3 regions of the Ectopseudomonas toyotomiensis genome follow, and region 3 is predicted to be linked to each of the others. Evidence: riboswitches for the same ligand, from Rfam matches in the RefSeq annotation. Region 3 holds a riboswitch; each other region holds the start of a gene.
What was found. A riboswitch is a leader RNA that binds a small molecule or an ion and turns the genes downstream of it on or off. The one in region 3 is predicted to bind cobalamin.
Positions count from the first base shown of each region.

Region 1: another riboswitch for cobalamin. It lies ahead of JWV26_RS05870 (energy-coupling factor ABC transporter permease); the one in region 3 lies ahead of cobG (precorrin-3B synthase).
Region 2: another riboswitch for cobalamin. It lies ahead of cobO (cob(I)yrinic acid a,c-diamide adenosyltransferase); the one in region 3 lies ahead of cobG (precorrin-3B synthase).

Region 1 covers NZ_CP070505.1:1,282,057-1,287,526, forward strand. The annotation lists gene amn (AMP nucleosidase) at 1-1,005, opposite strand, end outside; gene JWV26_RS05865 (hypothetical protein) at 1,131-1,853, shown strand; gene JWV26_RS05870 (energy-coupling factor ABC transporter permease) at 1,863-2,543, opposite strand; cobalamin riboswitch at 2,597-2,798, opposite strand; gene JWV26_RS05875 (carbonic anhydrase) at 3,106-3,849, shown strand; gene JWV26_RS05880 (acyl-CoA dehydrogenase family protein) at 3,907-5,470, opposite strand, start outside.
Region 2 covers NZ_CP070505.1:4,208,159-4,213,628, reverse strand. The annotation lists gene cbiB (adenosylcobinamide-phosphate synthase CbiB) at 1-672, opposite strand, end outside; gene bluB (5,6-dimethylbenzimidazole synthase) at 676-1,329, opposite strand; gene JWV26_RS19590 (cobyrinic acid a,c-diamide synthase CobB) at 1,326-2,618, opposite strand; gene cobO (cob(I)yrinic acid a,c-diamide adenosyltransferase) at 2,618-3,229, opposite strand; cobalamin riboswitch at 3,421-3,629, opposite strand; gene JWV26_RS19580 (hypothetical protein) at 3,663-3,983, opposite strand; gene JWV26_RS19575 (C40 family peptidase) at 3,994-4,518, opposite strand; gene JWV26_RS19570 (C40 family peptidase) at 4,604-5,224, opposite strand; gene JWV26_RS19565 (molybdopterin molybdotransferase MoeA) at 5,374-5,470, opposite strand, start outside.
Region 3 covers NZ_CP070505.1:2,120,532-2,126,001, forward strand. The annotation lists gene JWV26_RS09760 (cobalt-precorrin-6A reductase) at 1-392, opposite strand, end outside; gene cbiE (precorrin-6y C5,15-methyltransferase (decarboxylating) subunit CbiE) at 389-1,591, opposite strand; cobalamin riboswitch at 1,773-1,956, shown strand; gene cobG (precorrin-3B synthase) at 2,050-3,363, shown strand; gene JWV26_RS09775 (precorrin-8X methylmutase) at 3,356-3,982, shown strand; gene JWV26_RS09780 (precorrin-2 C(20)-methyltransferase) at 3,979-4,722, shown strand; gene cobJ (precorrin-3B C(17)-methyltransferase) at 4,891-5,470, shown strand, end outside.

The DNA.
Region 1 (5,470 bases), 840 kb from region 3:
GCCGTCGCGGCGCATATAGGCGTGGGCCAGCACGTAGTCACCGATGGTCTGCGACTGACGCAGGCCGCCGCAGTGGCCGATCATCAGCCAGCAGTGCGGACGCAGCACGGCCAGGTGGTCGGTGATGTTCTTGGCGTTGGACGGGCCGACGCCGATATTGACCAGGGTGATGCCGTGGCCGTCCGCTGCCTGCAAGTGATAGGCCGGCATCTGGTAGCGGTGCCAGACCACGTTCTCGATGATCGCCTGCATCTCGCCTTCGGCCATGCCACGCTCGATCACCACGTTGCCTGGCAGCACCATGCGCGTGAAGCGCGAGTCGCCCACCAGCATGTCCAGACCGTGGCGGATGAACTGGTCGACGTAGCGGTGGTAGTTGGTCAGCAGGATCCACGGCTGCACATGGCGCCAGTCGCTGCCGGTGTAGTGCTGGATGCGCTTGAGCGAGAAATCGGTGCGCGCCGCGTCGAACAGTGCCAGCGGCAGCGGGTCGATGTTCTCCCAGTCGTACAGGCCATCGGCGGTGCCGTCGGTGGCGGCGGACAGATCGGTGCTGGGGAATACCCGCGCCAGCTCGGCGGCGGTCACGCCACTGCCGGCCAGCTCATCGCCGCCCTCGACCACGTAGGGATAGGGAATGTTCTGCTGGCTGCGGCCGACCTCGACGCGCAGGGTGAAGTCGTTCATCAGCGGGCGCAGTTGCTCCAGCAGGTATTTGCGGAAGGCCGCCGGCTGGGTCACGGTGATCGCGTAGGTGCCTGGCACCTGTACCTTGGCGTAGGCACGCACGGTGGTCGGCACCTCGCCCTGGCACAGGTAGGTCAGGCGCAATTCGGGGTAGCGGAAAAGGCAGTGCTCGCTGGCATCGGGACGGATGCGCTCCTTGAGGTAGCGTTTGAGCGCCTGGCTCAACGCACCGGTGGCTTCCTGGTGCAAGGCGGCGAGGCGGTCGACGGCCTCTTCGGGGGTGTAAGCAATGATGAAATCATCTGAGCAGGCTTTCACTGTGCATCTTCCTGACTGAACGTACGCGTCTATCTTGCCTGCATACGTTGACGAAAACATAGCGCGATCCCCCGCCTATCGCTGCCAACGGCTAGGCTTGGATCAATTCGTCGGAGGTCACCATCATGCCTCATGCAATCGTTCTGCTGTTGGCCATGGCCTCATGCTCAAGCGTTCAAGCCGGTGAACTCGATGGCCATTACCGGGCCACGCTCGACGGCCAGCCGAGCGAGCTGATCCTGCGCCAGAACGACGCCGTGGTGGAAGGCGAGTACGTAGAGGGCCAGCACCTGCGCCTGGTCGTCAAAGGTCGCTACGACGGCAAGTTGCTGCGCGCCGAGATCAGCGACCCGCAATCGGGCCTGCTGCTGGCGAACATGAACGCGACCTACGCCAACGCGATGCTCAACGCCAGTATCGCTGCGCGTAACCCAAGAAACGGGGAGATCTTGGAACGCCAGGCGCTGTTTCAGCGCGAGGCGGCGATTGCGACGCCACCTACGTCAGGCACTTTGGACCCGACACTGGTCGGCACCTGGGTACACGAGAAGATCATCAATAGCGGCGGTGCCAGCTTCGCCTCGTTCAACACTCTGATGACCCTGCAGTTGAATGCCGACGGCAGCGTCACCCAGTGGAGCCGCTCGGTCGGTGGCGGAGGCGACTGGAGCTACGACAGCCCAGGCGAGATGCAGTACAGCGGCCACTGGCGCAGCCAGGGCGGCATGCTGATGGTGCGCCTGGCTGGCGCCGCCGACTATCAACCCGCCGCCTACTACCGCTTCAGCGACCAGTACCTGGTCACAGAGAGCAATACCGGCAAGATGATCTGGCAACGCCGCCGCTGAGCGACCGGCTCAGGCCGGCTGATGCAGGCGCACGTTGAACAGCGGCCCCTGGCTGAAACGCGACAGCGCCTTGGCAGCGGCCAGCACCCCCAGGTCGATCAGCGGCTCGACCAGGATCACGCTCATGTAGGCCAGGCCGAAGCTGCCCACGGCCGCCAGGTTCTCGCTGGAGAAGCCATGACCGTAGAAAGCCCAGAACGCGACCCAGGCGACGATGCCGCCCTGATAAGCGGTCGAAAGCGCCAGCGCCTGCTTGTAGGAAAGATCGACGTAAGCCGTGCCCGGCGCGACGATGCGCTTGGCCAGCAGGTTGATACCCCACAGCGGGATCAACAGCGTGGTGACGTTCATGCCGTACTGCGGCAGGTCGAACTGAGCGAACAGCAGCCCCTGCAACAACAGGCCAGCGGCCAGACCAATGGCGGCAGCCCCGGCGCCGAATAGCAGCAGCAGGGTCGAGCCGAGGATCAGGTGCACCTCGGAAACGCCCACCGCATGATGCGGGAACACTTCGAAGAAGCAGAACACCAGGGCGGTGGTCAGCAGGCTGCGTAGCGCCAGGGCGGCGACACCGCCGTTGTTGCGGACGCTGCCCAGAGCGAGCTTGGCGGTCAGGCCGAAAGCGGTGACGGCCGTTGCGTAGCTGAGCAGGATTTTGGCGCCTTCGACGACACCAGGTTCGATATGCATGCGAGCTCCTTTGCCGCGCCCACCGCGCGACGATTCGGATAAGGGGGTAGGCGAAACGCCCGTTGTCGATGGCAGGTCTCCTGGCTCACGGCTTGGCACTTCGCCCGCCTTCCCGACCGAAGTCAGTGGCATGAGGGCGTCGTTCGCCGCTTACAGTTGCGGGGGCAGCCAGGGCATTGGCGAGATTCGCCGCACCCTGTTCCCTTTTCATCCACACGCGCCAAGGCGAGCGGAACCATCGGCGGCAACCTTACTCCGCAGCTCGGGCAAAAGACAGTACTCGCGCTCAAGGCACCGCCCACCTCCTCGGCAACGATCCGGGCCTGCCACCTAAGCGCGACAGGCAGCGCAACACTCCCGAAATGCTCTCATCTGCCAGGAGCCACTCCACCTGAACAGATACTGTCTTGAATACAGCCGGCGCCACCGAGAATGCGCAATGCATCACGCCCAACCCATGAAGATGTAACTTTTTATTACAAATCATGCGTAATCTTTCCGCACTCGCCCCCGACTGCTGGCCACGCGAGCTGTAGATCCATCATCCAGTAAGAGAGCGCATATGAAGAAGACCCTGATCGTTGCGTTGACTGCACTGTTCGCAACCGGCGCCATGGCGGCCGAACAGCAACCGCACTGGAGCTACAAAGGCAAGGAAGGCCCCGAACACTGGGCCGAGCTCGACCCGGGCTACGAAACCTGTGCACTCGGCCATGCGCAATCGCCGATCGACATCAGCCATGCGACGCGCGCATCGCTGCCTCGCCTCGCCTTCGACTACCAGGCCAGCCCGGCCGAAGTGGTGAATAACGGCCACACCGTCCAGGTGAATCTGACCAATGCTGGCGGCATCGAGATCGACGGCAAGCCTTATCGCCTGGTGCAGTTCCATTTCCATACACCCAGCGAGGAGCACATCGCCGGCAAGGGTTTCCCGATGGTGGCGCATTTCGTCCACCAGGCCGCCGATGGCCGCCTGGCGGTAGTGGCTGTGCTGTTCAAGGAAGGTGAGAAAAATCAGGCACTGGAGTCCGTGTTCGATGCCATGCCGCCCAAGGCAGGCGAAAAAGTCGAACTGGCAGGCAGCTTCGCCCCGCAAACCGTACTGCCGCAGCAACAGGGTTACTACGCCTTCGCCGGCTCGCTGACCACACCGCCATGCAGTGAGGACGTGCAATGGCGCGTACTCAAACAACCGGTCGAGCTGTCCCATGCGCAACTGGCGCAGTTCCAGCACCTGTATGCGAAGAACGCCCGCCCGATACAGGCGCTCAACGGCCGAGAAGTACTGGAGAGCGACGACTGACCCCTGAGGCGCCGGCTGGATGGCCGGCGCACTGTCACGCCGCTATCGCGCTAGCCCTCACAGTAGATGCGGCGTGCTACGCGCCAGCAGCGCCTCGACATCGACACCGCGCGGCAGGGTGCCGTAGACGCGGCCGCGGCCTTCCAGGCGACTGGCGATAAAGGCGTCGCTGACCACGCTGTTGCCCGCCTCAAGCAGCAGCTTGGCCTGCAGTGCCACGGCCATGTCTTCGGTGAGCTGGCGGGCGCGGTACTGGATATCGGCTGTATCAGCGAAATCTGCCTTGAGCCGCTGGATATGCGCCTTCAGGCGGGCATCGCCATGGCCATCACCCAGTTCGGCGAACAACGCGTCGAGCACGCCCGGCTCCTTGGACAGTGCACGCAGCACGTCCAAACATTGCACGTTGCCCGAGCCTTCCCAGATCGAGTTGACCGGCGCTTCGCGGTACAGGCGCGGCATGATGGTTTCCTCGACATAACCTGCGCCGCCCATGCACTCACTGGCCTCGTAGATCATTTCCGGCGCGCGCTTGCAGATCCAGTACTTGCCCACGGCAGTGACCAGACGGGCGAACTTGTCTTCCTGCGCGTCATGCGCGTGATCCAGCGCGCGGCCCATGCGCATGCACAGGGCCAGCGCAGCTTCGCTCTCCAGCGCCAGGTCGGCCAGCACATTCTGCATCAGCGGCTGGTCGGCGAGCAGCTTGCCACCCACCTGGCGATGCGCACAGTGGTGCGCAGCCTGGGTCAGCGCCTGGCGCATCAGGCTGCTGGAGCCGACCATGCAATCGAAGCGAGTCATCGCCACCATCTCGATGATGGTCGGCACGCCGCGCCCTTCCTCGCCGAGCATCCAGGCGAAAGCGCCACGGTATTCCACCTCGCTGGAGGCGTTGGCCCAGTTGCCCAGCTTGTTCTTCAGGCGCTGGATGTAGAACGCGTTGCGCGTGCCGTCCGGGCGGTGACGCGGCAGCAGGAAACACGACAGGCCCTTGTCGGTGTAGGCCAGGGTAAGGAAGGCATCGCACATCGGCGCCGAGCAGAACCATTTGTGGCCCACCAGCTCATAGCCCTGCCCCGGCCCGCCGAGGCCGATGGGATAAGCGCGGGTGGTGTTGGCACGCACGTCGGTGCCGCCCTGCTTCTCGGTCATGGCCATACCGATGGTCACGCCAGTCTTCTGCTCCATCGGCAGGTTGCGTGGGTCGTACTCGGTGGCGAGGATCTTCGGCAGCCATTGCTCAGCCACGTTGGGCTGCAGGCGAATGGCCGGCACGGCGGCGAAGGTCATGGTCAACGGGCAGCCGCTGGCCGCTTCGGCCTGGCTATGCATATAGGTCAGCCCGGCACGGGCAACATGGGCGCCGGCGCGCGGGTCGCTCCAGGGCAGCGACGGCAGGCCGTGCTCGACCGCCGTGCGCATCAGCTCGTGGTAAGCCGGGTGAAACTCGACCAGGTCGATGCGATTTCCGTAGCGGTCGTGGCTCTTGAACGCCGGTTTGTTCTCGTTGGCAAGAAAGCCGGCCTGCATCAGGGCGCCGCCGGCCAGCGCGCCATAGGCGCTCAAACGCTCGTGGGCCCAGGCGCCATCGTAGCGGCGAATCCACTCCTGCAGCGGC
Region 2 (5,470 bases), 2.1 Mb from region 3:
CCGGCGCCAGCAGCGCATGGCCAGGGCAGTACGCCCAAGCAGCGCATAGGTCAGCGCCACCAGGCGCGCCGGGATGTAATTGAGCACGTCATCGATCTTCGCCGCGGCCCAGCCAAAACGCTCGAAGCGTTCGTTGCGATAGCCCCACATGGCATCGAGCGTGTTGCTCAGGCGGTACAGGACTACGCCCGGCGCGCCAGCGACGATGAACCAGAACAAGGCGGCGAACACTGCGTCGGAGCCGTTTTCCAGCACCGATTCGGTGCCGGCACGGGCCACCCCGGTTGCGTCCAGCTCGGCGGTATTGCGGCTGACCATCCAGCCGACGCGCTCGCGCGCCAGGGCTAGGTCACCCAGACGCAGCGCACGGGCCACCGGCTGCGCGTGCTCATACAGGCTGCGCAGACCAAGGGCGAAGTACAGGGCGAAGATCTCCACCGCCCAGCCAAGCGAGGTCAGGTGCACCAACAGCCAGGTGAGCAGGGTCAGGGGCAGCACCGCCAGGCACCAGGCCGTTACGCCATGGCTGCGCCAGCCGCCACCAGCCGGGTTGAAGCGCTGCTCCAGGCGCCCCGCCAGGCGACCGAAGGCCACCAGCGGATGCGCGCGTCTGGGCTCGCCCAGCACGGCGTCCAGCGCCACGCCGACGCAGGTGATCAGCGCCAGGCTCATCGTTCACTCACCAGATGATCCCCATCGATTCTCGAACAACAATTCCGATAGCGGTCGGGGCGTGGCCCAACCCTCCTCCACCAGCATCGGTTTGTCGTAAAAGGCCTGAACCGGCCCCAGGCACAGCAGCGCTACCGGCTTGCTGCCCGCCGGCATGCCCAACAATGCCGCCAGTGCCTCGGGGTCGAACAACGATACCCAACCGAGCCCGAGCCCTTCGGCCCGCGCAGCCAGCCACAGATTCTGAATGGCGCAGGCCACCGAGGCCATATCCATTTCCGGCAGGGTGCGTCGTCCAAAGACATGTGCGTCGCGTCCTTCCATCAGCGCCACCGCCAGTAGCTCGGCGCAGTCGCGAATACCTTCGACCTTCAGCCGCATGAACTCGTCACTGCGCTCGCCGAGGGCCTCGGCAGTGTGCACCCGCTCGGCCTCCACCAGCTCATGAATGGACTCACGCAGTTGCCGGTCACTGACGCGCACAAAGCGCCAAGGCTGCATCAGGCCAACGCTCGGCGCGTGGTGGGCGGCTTCGAGCAGCCGAGCCAGGACCTCGGCTGGCACCTCGCCGCCGCTGAAATGACGCATATCGCGGCGCTCGGCGATGGCGCGATACACCGCCGCGCGCTCCTGATGGCTGAAGGCATGCTCGCTCATGGGCGTAACAGCGCAGCGGCCGCCTCCGGGTTTGACGGTAGGTAGAAGTGGATATAGCTGGCCGTGAGTCGCCCCAGGCGATAAACCGCCTCAGCCACCGGCTTGCCGTTCGGGCAGCGGCCGAACGCCAGAGGCTGCAAGGGGCTTTCCAGCCGCGAGTGGTGGTAACTGTGGCCACGTAGCTCGCCTTCGGGCAGCGTCACCTGCTGCAAGGCCAGGGCGGTCAGCCGTGGCTGCAAGGCCGCGCTGCCCGCCAGCAGGCCGAGCATGCGCCCGCTGGCACCTTGCTTGTCGCGCAGTTCATCGAGCAGATAGAGCATGCCGCCACATTCGGCGAGCAAGGGCTTGCCGGCCTGATAATGAGCACGAATCGCCGCGGCCATCAGCTGGTTACCTTCCAGCTCGGCAAGGTACAGCTCCGGATATCCGCCAGGCAGATAGAGGCTGTCCACCTTTGGCAGCTCGCGATCAGTGAGCGGCGAGAAGTAATGCAACTCGGCGCCCAGTGCCTGCAGCAGATCGAGATTGGCCTGATAAAGGAAGGCGAACGCCGCATCGCGCGCCACGCCGATACGTACGCCAGCCAACAGCGGCGCCAGTTCATCGACCTGCGGCGCAGCGAAGCTCACCGCAGGCGGCAGGTCGACGTTGGCACTGGCCGCCAGCGCATCGGCCGCGGCGTCCAGACGTGCGTCCAGATCGGCCAACTCACCGGCCTGCACCAGCCCCAGATGGCGGCTGGGCAGCTCCACCGCAGCGCTACGCGGCAACGCGCCAAACCAGCGAATGCTCGCTGGCAGCGCATCACGCAGAATCTCGCCATGCCGCGTGCTGGCGACACGGTTGCCGAGCACGCCGGCAAAGGGCAAGTCCGGCTGGAAGGTGGCAAGCCCGTGGGCCAGGGCGCCGAAGGTCTGCGCCATGGCCGCACCGTCGATCACGCCCAGCACCGGCACGCCGAAGTGGCGGGCCAGGTCGGCCGCCGAGGGCTTGCCGTCGAACAGGCCCATCACCCCTTCGATCAGGATCAGATCGGCCTCGCCGGCCGCCTGCCACAGCAGGCGACGGCTCTCTGCTTCGCCGACCATGGCCAGGTCGAGCTGGTACACCGGCGCGCCGCTGGCACGCGCATGGATCATCGGATCGAGAAAGTCCGGGCCGCACTTGAACACCCGCACCCGCCGACCCTGGCGCGTATGCAGACGTGCCAGCGCAGCGGTGACAGTGGTCTTACCCTGGCCGGACGCCGGCGCAGCGATCAGCAGCGCTGGACAATGACGTGCGCCCATCAGAATTCGATGCCCTTCTGTGCTTTTACTCCGGACTTGAACGCATGCTTGACCAGGCTCATTTCAGTGACGGTGTCAGCCGCCTCGATCATCCCAGGCAACGCACCGCGCCCCGTCACCACCACGTGCTGCAACAGCGGCCGGGCTTCGATATCAGCCAGCACCGTGTCCAGTTCGAGGTAGCCATGCTTGAGGGCGATGTTCAGCTCATCCAGCACCACCAGGCCGACCGACTCATCGCTGAGCAGATGCCGTGCCACCGCCCAGGCTTGCTGCGCCTTGGCGATATCACGTTGGCGATCCTGGGTTTCCCAGGTGAAGCCTTCGCCCATCACGTGATAGCTGACTTCCTCGGGAAAACGGCGGAAGAAGGTTTCTTCACCGGTGCTGGCCGCGCCCTTGATGAACTGCACCACGCCGACCTTGATGCCATGGCCAAGGGCGCGCGCGACCATGCCGAAGGCGCTGCTGCTCTTGCCCTTGCCATTGCCGCTGTGCACCAGCAGCAGGCCGTATTCGTCCTGGGCCTGGGCGATCTTTTCGTCGATCAGGGCTTTCTTGCGTTGCATGCGCGCCTTGTGGCGGGCGTCGCGCTCGGCGGTCTCACTCATGCTGTGCTCCTGCACGTCAGGCACCCGCGCCGCCTGTTCATCGAACAGTACGAACGGCAATGAGGAAGAAGATCGCGATGATCCGCACGCACTCATCCAGGCGCCAATGGCTGGTCAGGCGAGCGGAAGACGAAACAACACGAACGCCCCCGGTAGAACCGGAGCGTTGGCCGGACAGCGCCCTCCGCGATGCCGTGAAACTGCGACAGGCCGGTCTCCGGGCTTGTGAGCGAACCATGGGTTCGACGCCGCGCCTTCCCGTGCATAGCACAGTGGCTTCGAGCAGCGTTTGACTCACCTACCGTTGCGGGGGCAGCGCCGGCATTGGAACCGGCTTCCCTGTTTCACCCCATGGCCGCCATTCACGGCAACGCGGGGCACCTGAAGCAAGGCGCGCAGGGTAGAGGCTGGCAGCCCTGCCCGTCAACGCCACTCAGTGCCTGGGCATGAACCCGGGCGGTTTGCTCGCCAACCAGTCGACGAACGTTCGCAAACGCTCGTCGCTCAGTAGTGCCTCGCGGCTGTTGTAGGTCAGCGCCAGCTCCTTTTCACTGAAAAGACGATGAATCTGGTTATGGCAGGCGCGGCAGACCCACAGCGTGGCGGTGATACGTTCATGACGAGGGTAGCGCTTCTGCACATAAGCCTTGTCGTGCAGCGCCTTGGGAATCAGGTGATGCCGGGTCAATGCGACGGGGCGCGCGCACAGCTGGCAGACCTCAGGCTGAGGCGGCAGGCGAATGAGATCGACCATGGACAGTAAATCAGGGATTACGCGCGAGCTCTGGGGTGATGACCCGCTTGGCATCGAGATAGACGCCCTGCCAGTAACCGCTGGTGAGGCTGTCCAGGCGCACGGTACCACCGGTGGAGGGGGCATGGACGAAGCGGCCATCACCGACATAGATCCCGGCATGACTGACGGCGCGGCCACCATTGGTGGCAAAGAACACCAGGTCACCACTTTTCAGGGCGTCGCGACGGACATCAGGGGTGCGCATGGTGCTCAGCTCACGCGTCGAACGCGGCAGACTGATACCGGCAGCATCGCGATAAACGTAGCCGATCAGGCCACTGCAGTCGAAACCACCTTCGGGGGTATTGCCACCATAGCGATACGGCGTACCGACCAGACCGAGGGCACGGAACAGCACGTCTTCAGCGCCGCCCTGATAAGACGACGAAGTGGCTGGAGGGGTGTAACTGGGCTGGGGAGAAGGAGCGCGACTGCTGCAGGCACTCAGCAGCAGAACGAGAGCGATGAGGGCAACACGGGTCGTGACGGGCATAAGCGAGGCGATCCTGAGCCTGAATGCGCTCTACTCTGCCCGAGACACGACGAACGGCGCAACCCTGGAGTTACGCCGTGATACATCAGTTATGGCGCTTGGCGGCGACCTGCTCTTCCACCGGAGCCAACGCCAGGACGCGCTTGGCCTGCAGATAACTGCGGTTCCAGTAGCTGTCGTCGAGGCTGTCGATGCGCACACCACCGCTGCGGCTGCTGCTGGAGTGGATGAACTGATCATCACCCAGATAGATGCCGGCGTGACTGACGCGACCACGACCACGATCATTGAACAGGATCAGATCGCCCGGCTCCAGATCGGCGCGCGCCACCTTCGGCGCATCGAGGTTGATCAGCTCACGCGTGGAACGTGGCAGTTCCAGGCCGACTTCCTCGCGGAACAGGTAGCCAACGAAACCGCTGCAATCGAAACCGGATTGCACCGAGGTGCCACCGTAGCGATAGCGAGTGCCGATCAGCGAACGCCCGAGATCGAGCAGGCTGTCTGCCAGCTGCGGCATTTCATAGGGTTTGTCGTCGATCAGCGCGGTGATTTCATCGTCGGCAGGTTCAACCTGCTGAGAGAGCGGGCGAGCAACTGGCTCGGCCGCAGCATCGCCTGTCTGCGGTTGCGGCGAGTGGCCGGCGCAGGCAGCGAGCAAGACTGTGAGTGCAAGAGGCACGAGGGGTGCGAAGCGTTTTAGCATGGGCACGACCGTGTCGGTTGAATTTACAAGTCGGCGACTATGCCTTCTACAAGGCCCATTTGCAAATTCTATCGTTAGAAATGTGACCCAGTAGTTTCGCCGCGCCATCTAAAGCGCCCGACCATGCCTGCAGCCGGGCGATTCAGGCGCTAGCCGAGAATCTCGCTCAAGGGAATGAAACGCAGCATATCCCCTTCGGTCAGCGTGCTGCCCTCCATCACCTCGGCCAACCCTTCGGCCCAGGCG
Region 3 (5,470 bases):
GAGGTGAAGAATGGCCGCTCGAAAGGCGCCAGCGCACGGGTCAGTTCATCCCAGCCGTCCACCTCGCGCCAGTCGTCACCCGGGCCCGGTTGCCAGCCGGAGCGACGCAGGGCCCAGCAGGGCACGCCTACCATTTCGGCGGCGCGGGCGGCGTTATGGCTGATCTGCGCCGCATAGGGGTGGGTCAGATCCAGCAGCAGCTCGATGCCTTCGCGGTCGATAAAGTCTGCCAGGCCTTCGGCACCGCCAAAGCCGCCGACGCGCACGCGGCAGGCCAGGTCATCCGGCACCCGGCCGAGGCCAGCCAGGCTGTAGATAGTTTCCGGTCCCAGTCGACGCGCCAGGCGCAGCGCCTCGGTGGTGCCACCGAGCAGCAGGAGTCGCGCACTCACGGTTTGCGCACCGCCAGCAGGGTGATCGGCAGCGCCGCGCGCCAAGTGTCGAAGCCGCCCAGCGGCTGCGCCTGGGCCACGGTGAGCCGCAGCAGCTCGCCGCCCTGCTGCTCACGGAAGGCCACCAGCGCCGCCTCGCTCTGCAGGGTAACGGCATTGGCCAGCAGGCGCCCACCCGGCTTGAGCGCAGCCCAGCAATCATCCAGCACACCGGGCACGGTGACGCCGCCGCCGATAAAGATCGCATCCGGTGCCGGCAATCCGACCAGCGCCTCGGGTGCATGCCCGGCGACCAGCTGCAGACCGGGTACACCGAGGGCATCTCGGTTGTGGCGGATATGATCCTGACGGCCCTCGTTGGCCTCGATGGCGATGGCGCGGCAGGCCGGGTGTGCTCGCATCCACTCGATGCCGATGGAGCCACAACCAGCGCCGACATCCCACAGCAGCTCGCCAGGCAGCGGCGCCAGCCGCGCCAGGGTCACTGCGCGCACGTCACGCTTGGTCAGTTGGCCGTCGTGGCGGTAGGCCTCGTCCGACAGGCCGCAGGTGGGCGGCAGCAGCGTTGTCCCGGCGTCCGCCAGGCACTCCACCGCCAGCAGGTTGAGGTCGGCGCCGCGCGGCAAGTCCCAGCTCGCGGCCAGGCCTTCGATGCGGCGCTCATCCGGCCCGCCAAGGTGTTCCAGCAGGGTCAGGCGACTGGCGCCGAAACCGCGTACGCACAGAGCTGCGGCGACCTGCGCGGGGGTGTCACCATCGGCGCTCAACACCAGCAGGCGCATGCCGGGAAACAGTTTGCCATTGAGCATGGCCAGCGGCCGCCCGACCAAGGAGACCACTTCCATCTCCTGCAGCGGCCAGCCCAGACGCGCCGCCGCCAGCGACACCGAGGATGGCGCCGGCAGTACCTGCAGTTCATCGGCCGGCAGCTGCCGCGCCAGGCTGGCGCCGACGCCGTAGAACATCGGGTCGCCACTGGCCAGCACACACACGGCCTCGCCACGCCGCGCCAGCAGCGGTTGCAAGTCGAAGGGGCTCGGCCAGGTTTCCCGCTTGCCGCTGATGCACGGCGGCAGCAGCGCCAGCTGGCGCGGCGCGCCGACAATAAGGGTGGCCGCCAGCAGAGCACGGCGCGCGGCCTTGCCCAGGCCGGGGTAGCCGTCTTCGCCGATGCCGACCAGGGTCAACCAGGGTTTCATCCAATGTCCTCGCACAGGCCCGACGGAGCGCCTGTCCGCGTTCCGGGCAAAGCGGGCATAATACAACCTTCGTCGGTGCCCCATGAGTCGATGCGACTCGGTAAAGGGCCTAAGGAAACTCTGAAATAGTCGTCATTCCCGCGCAGGCGGGAATCCAGAATCTCAGTAGTAACTGGGCTCCCGCCTTCGCGGGAGTGACGGTAAATGGCCATTTCAGAAATTCCCTAAGAGGGAACACGGTAAAGCCGTGGCTGCCCCCGCAACTGTAAACAGCGAGTCCAACGCAATCGGCCACTGGGTAACCGGGAAGGCGCGGCGGACGAAGACCTGTCAGCCAGGAGACCTGCCGACGAACGCTGGTCGCGAGTGCCAACATCGGGCGGGGTGTACCGATGCCATGGAGTCCCCTATGGGATTTCGCTGGTTCGGTCGCCGCGTCGTTATCCACAGGTGACCGCTTGCCCACATCCGTCCGTCCTTCCGCCTGCCCCGGCCTGCTACGCATCGTGCCTGCGCTGGATGGCGGCATCTGCCGGGTCAAACTGCCCGGCGGCGTGCTGCGCAGTGCCCAGGCGCGAGCGATTGCCGAAGCAGCGCGGCAGCATGCCAGCGGCGTGCTGGAGCTGACCAACCGCAGCAATCTGCAGATTCGTGGCGTACTGCCCGGCCAGGAAAGCACACTGGTCGACGCCCTGCTCGGCGCCGGCCTCGGCCCGCGCGTGGCCAGCGCCGACGACGTGCGCAACCTGCTGCTCAGCCCCGCTGCAGGCCTCGACCCGCAGGCGCGGATGGACGTGCGCCCTTTGGCCAGTCAGTTGCTCGACTTGCTGCAGGACACCCCGGCGCTGCACGCGCTGTCACCCAAGTTCGCCCTGCAACTGGACGGCGGCGAAGCCCTGGCCGTGCGCGAACACCCCCATGACCTGTGGCTGGCCGCCGAAGACGAACAGCACCTGCTGCTGGGCCTGGCCGGCTGCCCCGTAGACGCGCCGCTGGCGCGAGTCGAGGCGACCCAGGCAGTCGAGTTGGTGCGTCAGCTTCTACTGCTGTTCCTCGAACTGGCCACGCCCGAGCAGTCACGCATGCGCCAATTACTGGCAAAGAACCCGGCCAGCGAGCTGTTGCAACGCCTGCAGACGCGTCTGGATTTTCCCCTGCGGCCGGCACCGGCCAGTTGGCAGCCTGCCGCGACGATCAAACGCACACCGGCTGGGCTTTATCCACAGGCACAGAATGGCCTGCGAATGGTGGTAGCCGGCGCCCGACTCGGCCGCCTGCACGCCGAACAACTGCTGGCGTTGGCCGAGCTGAGCGAGCACCACGGCGATGGCGAGCTGCGCCTGACGCCTTGGCAAGGCGTGCTGCTGGGCAACGTGCCCGAGGCAAAGGCCGCTGAGCTGCTGACGGCGCTGAACGATCTGGGCCTGCTAATTCACGCCGACGAGCCGCTGCTTGGCCTGGTCGCCTGCACCGGCTCGGCAGCCTGCGCGCGCGGCCTGGCCGACAGCAAGCACCACGCCCTGCACCTGGCGGAGCTGCTGCGCGAAAGCGGCGTCCGCCCACAAGTGCATCTCAGCGCCTGCCCGCGCAGCTGCGCCAGCGCACGCGTGCAGCCCTACACCCTGCTGGCCAGTACGCCCGATCACTACCAGCTCTACCAACGCATGCCCGAGGCGCCCGGTTTCGGTCGTCTGCTGGCGCCAGCCATGACCATCGACGAGGCCGGCGCCTGGTTCGCCCGCCAACACCCCGCAGGAACACCCGATGCTTGATTACATCCGCGACGGCCAGGAAATCTACCGCCGCTCCTTCGCCACCATTCGCGCCGAGGCCAACCTCTATGGCATCCCCGCCGATATGGAAAAACTCGCCGTTCGGGTAATCCACGCCTGCGGCATGGTCGACGTGGTGGAAGACCTGCGCTTCTCCCCCGGTGCCGGCGCGGCCGGTCGTGCGGCGCTGCTGGCTGGCGCGCCGATTCTCTGCGATGCGCGCATGGTCGCCGAGGGCATCACCCGCCCGCGCCTACCGGCGAACAACGAGGTGATCTGCACCCTGCACGATTCCGGCGTACCGGAGTTGGCCCGCGAAGCCGGCAACACCCGCTCGGCGGTGGCTCTGGAGTACTGGCGCGAATATCTCGAAGGCAGCGTGGTGGTGATCGGCAACGCGCCGACCGCGCTGTTCTACCTGCTGGAGATGCTCGACGCCGGCGCGCCGAAGCCGGCACTGATCATCGGCATGCCGGTCGGCTTTATCGGCGCGGCGGAATCCAAGGATGCCCTGGCAGCAGACAGCCGTGGCGTGCCCTACGTGATCGTGCGGGGCCGCCGTGGCGGCAGCGCCATGGCGGTAGCGGCGGTCAACGCCCTCGCCTCGGAGGTGGAATGATGGCCGGTCGTCTGCTCGGCCTCGGCGTCGGCCCCGGCGATCCTGAGCTGCTTACCCTCAAGGCCCTACGCCTGCTCAAATGCGCGCCGGTGGTGGCGTACTTCGTGGCCAAGGCCAAACATAATGCCGGCCACGGCGGCAATGCCTTCGGCATCATCGAGGCCCATCTGGACGCCACCCAACAGCGGCTGCCGCTGGTCTACCCGGTGACCACCGAAAAGCTCGCGCCGCCGCTAAGTTACGAGGATGTGATCGCCGATTTCTACGACACCTGCGCGCAGCAGATCGCCCAATTGCTGGACGCGGGCCAGGACGTGGCGGTGATCTGCGAGGGTGACCCGTTCTTCTACGGCTCATACATGTACCTGCACGACCGCCTGGCCGACCGCTACAAGGTGGAGGTGGTGCCCGGCGTCTGCTCCATGCTCGGCTGCGCCTCGGTGCTTGGCACCCCGCTGGTGTACCGCAATCAGAGCTTGAGCGTGCTTTCCGGCGTGCTACCGGAAGACGAGCTGGAACAGCGCCTGCGCGACGCCGAAGCCGCCGTGGTGATGAAGCTCGGGCGCAACTTCGACAAGGTGCGCCGCGTGCTGCGCAAGCTCGGCCTGGATGGCCGCGCCCACTACGTCGAACGCGCCACCATGGCCAGCCAGAAGATCGTGCCGCTGGACGAGGTGGAGCCGATGGATTCGCCGTATTTCTCGATGATTCTGGTGCCCGGCCAGAAATGGCGCGGGTGAAGCGCCTGAAGCCCCTCTCCCCAACCCTCTCCCATAAATGGGAGAGGGAGCAGTCCGTGTACGAACGAAGCAATTCATTTACCTCAACACACAGGACTCAGCTCGTAGCCCGGATGCAATCCGGGAAACCCATTCCCCGGATTGCATCCGGGCTACAGGATATGCCGCATGAACATCGTCATCCTCGGCGCCAGCGCACTGGCCACTGCACAACGCCTCAAGGCGCTTTATCCACAGGCGGTGATCCATGGCCTGCGCGGGCGCGCCGATGGCGTCGAGCGCCACTACGACGAGTTCGGCGAGCACCTGCGCAGCCTCTATCGTGCCGGCCAACCCCTGCTGGCGCTGTGCGCTGCCGGTATCGTCATCCGTAGCCTGGCCGCGCTGCTGGCGGAAAAGGGCGCCGAGCCGCCGGTGCTGGCCCTGGCCGAGGACGGCAGCGCCGTGGTGCCGCTGCTCGGCGGCCTGGCTGGGGTCAACCGCCTGGCCCGCGAGATCGCCGTGCACCTGGGTGTAACGCCGGCCATCACCACCAGCGGAGAACTGCGCTTCGGCACCTGCCTGCTGGAGCCGCCCGCCGGTTACGCCCTGGCTGACCTGCAGCAGGGCAAGCGTTTCGTCAGCGATCTGCTCGGCGGCGAGACGGTACGCATCGAAGGCCAGGCACCCTGGCTGGAAACCGCGCAACTGCCTGTGGATAACGCCGCCAGCCGGGTTATCCACATCACCGCACAGGCGCGCCCGGCGC